2 regions of the Holdemania filiformis genome follow, and region 2 is predicted to be linked to the other one. Evidence: riboswitches for the same ligand, from Rfam matches in the RefSeq annotation. Region 2 holds a riboswitch; the other holds the start of a gene.
The links. Region 2 has a riboswitch for ZMP and ZTP ahead of DWY25_RS01610 (IMP cyclohydrolase). Riboswitches for the same ligand answer to the same signal wherever they lie in the genome.
Positions count from the first base shown of each region.

Region 1: it holds a riboswitch for ZMP and ZTP, as region 2 does, so the genes downstream of both, DWY25_RS09710 (phosphoribosylaminoimidazolecarboxamide formyltransferase) here and DWY25_RS01610 (IMP cyclohydrolase) in region 2, are expected to answer to the same signal.

Region 1 is NZ_QRUP01000011.1:200-4,105, forward strand. It holds partial or broken gene DWY25_RS17870 (hypothetical protein) at 1-128, shown strand, start outside; gene DWY25_RS09710 (phosphoribosylaminoimidazolecarboxamide formyltransferase) at 206-1,378, opposite strand; ZMP/ZTP riboswitch at 1,420-1,500, opposite strand; gene DWY25_RS09715 (TetR/AcrR family transcriptional regulator C-terminal domain-containing protein) at 1,608-2,183, opposite strand; gene DWY25_RS09720 (manganese efflux pump MntP) at 2,195-2,767, opposite strand; gene DWY25_RS09725 (Hsp20/alpha crystallin family protein) at 3,010-3,426, opposite strand; gene DWY25_RS09730 (Hsp20/alpha crystallin family protein) at 3,496-3,906, opposite strand, start outside.
Region 2 is NZ_QRUP01000001.1:318,957-322,862, forward strand. It holds gene DWY25_RS01605 (hypothetical protein) at 7-585, shown strand; ZMP/ZTP riboswitch at 654-734, shown strand; gene DWY25_RS01610 (IMP cyclohydrolase) at 765-1,478, shown strand; gene DWY25_RS01615 (YjdF family protein) at 1,592-2,008, opposite strand; gene DWY25_RS01620 (TVP38/TMEM64 family protein) at 2,172-2,771, opposite strand; gene DWY25_RS01625 (5'-methylthioadenosine/adenosylhomocysteine nucleosidase) at 2,768-3,460, opposite strand; gene DWY25_RS01630 (class I SAM-dependent DNA methyltransferase) at 3,457-3,906, opposite strand, start outside.

The DNA.
Region 1 (3,906 bases), on a different contig from region 2:
GGTCTTTTTTTTGTTCAAGTCTCAATCCCAATGCCATGCCTTCCCCTCGATCAACAGAAAGAAAGGATATCCTTCAGCCCCCTGTTAACCGGAACTTTCAAGATATCCTCGACTCACTAGATCGCTGAATGCTTTTTACACAGTATGATTCTTAACTCCCGCTTCTGAAAAGCTTCACGTTAAGAAGGAAAGAAAAAACTTCTTTTTAATGATGGAACAGCCGCACACCGTTAAAGATCAGAACGATGCCGTAACGGTTGCAGGTGTCGATGACATGATCATCGCGGACTGAACCGCCGGCCTCCACGATGTAGGAGACGCCGCTCTTGCGGGCCCGTTCAATATTATCGCCGAATGGGAAGAAGGCGTCAGAAGCCAGGGAGACGCCGCTGACCTGTGCCAGCCAGGCTTTCTTTTCTTCCGCTGTCAGGACTTCCGGTTTTTCCGTAAAGACTTCCTGCCAGCTGCCCTCGCGCAGCAGATCCTCCCATTCATCGGAAATATAGACGTCGATCGCGTTATCGCGGTCTGCCCGGCGAATTTTCTCTTTAAATGGCAGGTTCAGCACTTTCGGATGCTGACGCAGATACCAGATATCCGCTTTGTTGCCTGCCATCCGCGTACAATGGATGCGGGACTGCTGCCCGGCGCCGATTCCGATCGCCTGACCGTCCTTCGCATAAACGACGGAATTGGACTGAGTATATTTTGCGGTGATCATCGCGATCAACAGATCCCGCTTCGCACCCTCCGGCAATTCCTTATTTTCAGACACGATATTCTGAAGCAGGCTTTCGTCAATCTTCACATCGTTGCGCTGCTGATGGAAGCGCACGCCGTAAACTTCCTTGCTTTCCATCGGTTTCGGCGTATAGTTCGGATCCATCTGCAGAACCAGATAGGTCCCCTTGCGTTTTGCGCGTAAAATTTCAAGTGCTTTTTCGCTGTAAGACGGAGCGATTACACCGTCAGAAACTTCCTTAGATAAGAACCGGGCCGTGGCTTCATCGCATTCTTCAGACAGCGCCGCAAAATCGCCGTAGGAAGACATGCGGTCAGCGCCGCGGGCGCGAATATACGCGCTGGCAATCGGCGTCAGTTCAATTCCTTCGCAGAAGTAGATCTTCTTCATCGTTTCATCCAAAGGCAGGCCGATCGCTGCACCCGCCGGGGATACGTGCTTAAATGAAGCCGCGGCGGCCATCCCGGTGGCCTCCTTTAATTCCTTGACAAGCTGCCAGGCATTCAGAGCGTCAAGCAGGTTAATATAACCCGCCCGGCCATTTAAAACTGTAAATGGCAGATCGCCCTCTTCAATTTCGACGCTGGCTGGTTTCTGGTTGGGATTGCATCCGTATTTCAGCTGATACTCTTTCATCTTTGTTCCTCCTTTTACGAAAAAAAGCCGCACTGCTGGTCCTTCATGGCCCAGACGGTCGGCTCTGCTTAGCATTAACTTCCCTGTGGTCAATTCCACTTCCGTCAGTCGGTTAACTGTCTAAAAATTATCACGCTTCCACGCTTGTGTCAAGCCTTCTTCCATGAAGTTTTCCTCCATTTCCGTATCGCTTCTCAGAATGTGGAATTTCTTATGAAAAGCCCGGGATTCAGGCTCCATTTCCACCGCCCTGGGGCATATCGAGAAAATCAAAGATGGAGCTGGTTACGACGGAACCGTATTGTTTCAAAAAGGTTTCACTGTCCATGCCGCGGCTGCGGCACAGCCAGTGATTGACCGTATAACAAAGGCTGTTGCCGAAATAGCCCGCCAGTTCTTCCTCGCTCATTGTTCCCAGCTTCTCCGGCCGGCCATACCGGCGGAACATCTCAGTGAACAGCTGCTGAACGTTTTCTTCAAACAAATCTTCAAAGCTGTTCTGACCGGTAATGCGGAAAGCGATCTGATAAAACTCCCGATTCTCTACGAAATTATCGAGCATCGCCTTAACCGCCTGAAGGAATTGCCTTTTCTCTATATAAGGAAGCGCAGTTTCTACGGTGTCCAGATAGATGATATAGCTTAAGGCGGCGTACTTATCCTCGAAATAGTTGTAAAACGTCGCGCGGATGACGCCGGTCTTATCGCAGATTTGCTTGATTGTAATCTTTTCAAAGCTTTTCTGCAGCATGAGTTCTTTCAGGCTTTCTGCCAGAAAGCGTTTCATCATCCCCCGTTTTTCCATACTTGTCCCCCCTAGCGCAGATGCGTCAGCACCTGGAACAGAACCTTAAGGCTGATCAAAAAGAGAATAACGCTGCCGGCTGTGAAAATCGTCCGGCGATAGGCCAGTCCCAGCCGATAGCCGATCTGTTGTCCCAATTCCACACAGGCCAGTGTGACCAGCGTTGAAATCAGGCAGACCTGGAAAGCGTCCGCTTGAAGCAGCGTCATACTGGTCCCCAACAGGAACACATCGACGCTGGTGATCAATCCCAAGATCAGCACTTTCTTGTAGTTAAAACTGTCGTCATGGCGTTCTTCAATCGCTTTCTGCCGAAACGCCTGGATCAGCAGGAAGCAGCCCAGCGCAAACAGGATCAGCGCGGCGATCACTTGATTGACATGCAGCACAAGCTGACTTTTGATCAGGGAACCCGCCAGCGACCCCAACACGATCATCAGCAGGCTGGAACCCGCAAAGATCAAACTGTTGATCAACGAACGGCGATGTTCCTGAGGATTCATCATCGCGCCCCGCGCCATCATCACCACGAAGCAGTCCAGCGACAAAGCCAGGCAGGTGACCAGTATTTCGATTGTATTCACCTGATTCTCCCTCCTCTATTGTTTACAGTCCAAGTATAGCTGAAGGTGATCTGGGAAGCGATAGACAATCGTCAAATTCTGTCAATTCTTCCTTATTCTGACAGTAGAGATCCGTATTTATAATTTGTGCGAAACCCTGGCGGACCGATCCTCGTTTTTATATAAGACTTCCGCCTCAGCGTTCCTCTGCGGATCATACAAAAAATCAGCGGAACTTGAGATCCGCTGATTCAAAGACCGGGTTATTCAATCATAATGGTTTTCTTGGTTTCCACAGCCGGCGCATCCTTCTTCGGCAGAACAATTTTTAATTCGCCGTTGTCATAATGCGCTTTGATATCCTCCGGCGTTACGGCTTTGCCGACATAGAAGCTTCTGGAGCAGGAACCTTGAACCCGTTCCTGACGGATAATGTTGCCCTGATCATCCTTTTCTTCTTTCCTGGTATCACGGACGGCGGAAACGGTCAGATAGCCGTCTTCCAAATCCATTTTAATGTCTTCCTTCTTGCAGCCCGGCAGCTCGATATCCAGCAAATAACTGCCGTCCTTCTCACGGATGTCGCAGCGCATCGCCGTAACTGCGTTGCGGTGCAGCAGCGGTTCATCAAACATGTCATCAAAGAAGTCGTCAAACATCATTCTCGGTAGTAATCTCATACATCACACCTCTTTCTGTTTTCAACTTATGCGATTCTGCCTGATCTGAACTCTGATCGCTCAGAGAAGTTATTCGATCGAAATGGTTTTCTTGGTCTGCAGCGCCTGCGGATCCTTCTTCGGAACGAAGACCTTCAGTTCGCCGTTTTCATAACGGGCTTTGATATCCTCGACATTCATTTCCTCACCGATAAAGTAGGTCCGGGTGCAGCTGCCGCTGAAGCGTTCCTGGCGAACGAGCTTGCCTTGTTCGCTGCGTTCTTCATTGGAAGCTGTGCGGGCGGCCGCAATCGTCAGATAACCGTCTTCCAGTTCCATTTTGATTTCTTCCTTTTTAAATCCAGGGAGTTCAATATCCAGAAGATAGCCATCTTCTTGTTCGCGAATATCGGTTTTCATGACAGCCGGGACGTTATTCTTTCTGAAAAATGGATCCTTAAGAACCTCGTCGGCCAAGTTGTCCATCCAGGTATTTGGTAC
Region 2 (3,906 bases):
GATGATGTGTTAAAGAAACTGATGATCGGATCGATGGGATTCCTTTTTCTCAGCAGTGCTACGTTGTTTTCTTACCGGGCGCTGGAACCGAAAGCCGCGACAGGCATTGAAGAGAGCTACCTGAACGCCGCCCAGCCGTCCGCCATGCTTCGTTCAGTAGAGCCGTCCGACGATGCGGCGCCTGCGGTCGCTTCAGCTCAGCCGGTCTATGAGCCGGGACTGCATAATATCTATTTCTGCCGGCCGGACAACGATGATTGCGCTTATATCAACGAATATGTCTTCAAGCCGTTAGCGCAGGAGCTGAAAACGACCGCGCTGGACGCGTTTGAATTTTATGATCTGACCAGTCTGGGTGAGAATTATCCGGCGGCCAAGCTCAAGAGCCAATGGGGCTTTGAAAGCTATCCGGCGTTTGTTTCCCTGAGCGTTGCCGATGACGGCACGCAGACCATTAACAACGTCCTCAGCTGGAACAAGGAAGATCCAATCGACGCCCAGAGCCTGAAGCTGTGGATGATCGACAACGGCATTTGGACCGGCGAAATCGAAGATCAGGGAGAATTGATCGAACAACCGGAATAAGTCCTGAAAGTTCAGGGCTTTTCTTTTTTTTCAGCGCTTGTTTTTTTTGTAAGAATAGTCTAAACTTTTGGTGGATGTGCGACTGGCGGATCAGTGGAACAACCACAGGGAGCACAATTCTGAAACAGCCGACCGCCTGGGCCGGGAGACATTCCCGTTGAATTTAGGGAGGAAACTTTATGCAAAAAATCTCACTCAAAGACGATCTTCAACAGAACACCTACCCCGGCCGGGGTATCGTGCTGGGCAAGACGCCGGACGGCCGCAAAGCGGCGGCCGCGTACTTCATCATGGGCCGCAGTGAAAACAGCCGCAACCGCATCTTCGTCACGGACGGACAGGGAATCCGCACGCAGGCTTACGATCCCTCGAAGCTGACCGATCCGTCGCTGATCATTTATGCCCCGGTGCGCGTTCTGGGCAACAAGACAATCGTCACCAACGGCGATCAGACCGATACGATCTACGCCGGCATGGACAGGCAGCTGACGTTTGAACAAGCGCTGCGCAGCCGGGAATTCGAGCCGGACGGACCGAACTTCACGCCGCGGATCTCCGGAATTCTGCATATCGAAAACGGCAAGTTCAACTATGCGCTGTCGATCTTAAAAAGCAGCGACGGCAATCCGCAGTCCTGCCACCGCTACACCTTCGCATACGAAAATCCGCTGGCGGGCGAAGGCCATTTCATCCACACCTACATGCATGACGGAGATCCGCTGCCCAGCTTTGAGGGTGAACCCAAGCGCGTGGAAATCCCGGATTCGCTCGACGCGCTGACCGCGCTGTTGTGGGATAATCTGAATCCGGACAACAAGGTTTCCCTGTTTGTCCGCATGATCGATCTGGAAAGCGGCGAAACGGAAACCCGCATCGTCAACAAGCACGCATAAGCGGCCAATTTTCCCGGCATCGCTTAAAACAAAAGCAAAAGGATGTCTGATTTCCCGGAGAGCGTCTCCGCGGATGAAATCAGGCATCCTTTTTTTGATCATTCCAGCCCGGGTTACTTTCCCCGGTGCTTCGCTTTTCGTTGCTTCTGCTTCAGCGCGAACCGATTTTCTTTTTCCTGCCCGCGTTGCTGCCGAAGCTGCGTTTGACGTTCTGTTTTCAGTTGTTCCTGCTGCAGCTTCAGCGCCTGCTGCGCCTTTGTGCCGATCCCCGTCCGGCGGATCTGCCCGCGGGCCTGGCGCTGGGCACGTTTGGGATTTTCAGCATGCGCTTTGACCGGCGCGGCGACGGCCGGGCTGAAACGCAGCGACGCATAGTTTCTTAAAACGAAGTCATAGACCTCGCCGTCTTTCGGCTCCGCCCCAAACGTTACTTTACAGACGGTCAGTGCTCCCTGCGCCTGCCGTTCAAAAATGCCGACCCAGAAAGGGTCCTCAAAAAAGACGGTCAGACAAATCGAACTTTTGTTCATAACGATTCCTCCTTCATGATAAGTTATGAACAAAGAACGGACGACCCGAAGGAGGGAAGGTTACTTCCATCTTGCGATGGGGCCGGGCTACCTACCGGCTCTGTAAGCGGGATCGCTTACGTTGCGTTTTTATCTTTGCGTTTCATTTTAATGAGTACAGGATTCATAATCCGTGCTTCTTGCGGAAATGCACGGAGATGAGGTACAACGCGGCCAGGATCGCAACAGCTAAAATCAGATAGACCGGCCGGGTAAAGGATATACTCAGGGTTTTGCCGAACAAGCTCAGCCCCAGCATCATGATCAGCTTGGCGGCGATCAGCGTCTTGATGAACTTCTGTTCGTCAAAATCAGATAAACCGAATGCGATGTTGATAAACGAGCTGGGCGTAAACGGCAGCGACACCAGAATAAACAGAACGGCGGCGTTGCGGTCAGCCACCCAGTCAAGCGCTTTCTGAATCGACGCCTTGCGGCTGAACCACGGCATCAGCTTGCGTTTGACAATCCGGCGGAAGAACAGGAAGACGATCAGTGAACCGAGCGTCGTTCCCACCCAGGAATACAAAAAACCTAAAATTGCGCCGTGAGCGCTGATATTGATCGTGACAATCGCCACCAGCGGCAGCGCCGGGATCAACGATTCCACGAAAGCCAGGCAGATCGGCGCCAGCGGCCCCAGATCCTTAAACGCTGAGAGCGCCTCGACCCAGAACTCCACGGTCATGATCCGCTCAAGCCAAAATCGAAGCGTTTCGCTCATGAGCGCTCAGCCAGCTTCACAACAAGCTTTTCGCACCAATTAGCCGAGCGGGCCGACGCTTTCTGCGCGTATTCCTCAAAGGTCATCTCATTGCCTTCCTTGAGCGTGATATCCGACAGAGAGCGAACGACGACAAACGGTACGCCGTAATGCGCGCACACCTGAGCGATCGAGGCCGCCTCCATTTCTGCGCACAGAGCCTGCGGATAGTCGCGCAGAATTCGCTCAACCTGTTCAGGCGTATTGACGAAGCAGTCACCGGAAGCCACCGGCCCGATCCAGACCCGGTCCTGTTCCTGAATCACTTCGCCGGCCGCCTGGATATACCGTTCATCGGCAGAAAAGCAGCACGGATTATCCGGTCCGAAGCCATGATTCCAGCCCGGCACGTTGACGTCGTGATGCGCGATCCGCGTTGAGATGACAACGTCCAGCACTTCCTGATTTTCCAGTAATCCGCCGGCTGTGCCGATGTTGATTACGCCGTCGACATCGAAATGCTCCAATAACAGCGTCGTGCTCATTGCCGCCAGCGTCTTGCCGACGCCGCTTTGGGTAACAACGACCGGCTCGCCTGCCAGTTTCCCGGTATAAAACGAAATCTTCTGCACCGGACAGGCCTGAACCTCGCTCATTCGTTCCAACAGCGCGTCAATCTCTACCTTCATCGCTCCGATAATCGCGATCATACTTTCTTCCTCCCTGCGTAAAACAATTTTTCACCGGGCTGAATACCCGGCTGTGTAAAATCCGTCATGATTTCCACGTCGAAGCCGGCTTCTTCCATCAGCCGGCGCACGGCCAATGGATCGAAGACCGTCTGGACATGATGTTCCTCGCGCAGTCCCTGCGGCGTCCAGAACGCGAAATGCTGGTAAATCCGATCCTCGTCGCTGAGGATCGTCCATTGATACGGCGTATCCCCCAACATTCCTTCTTCAATATATTCCTCGGCGAACTCATTCAGTCGCTCTTGGGTGTGCATATCGAACAACAGCACGCCGCTGTTTTTTAACAAAGCCGCCGCCTTCTGGATAAACTGCGCAACCTGATCGAGCGAAGCCAGATAATTCAGACTGTCGCAATAGCACACGATGGCCTGTACCGGAAGCTTCGTTTCCATTTCCAGCATGTC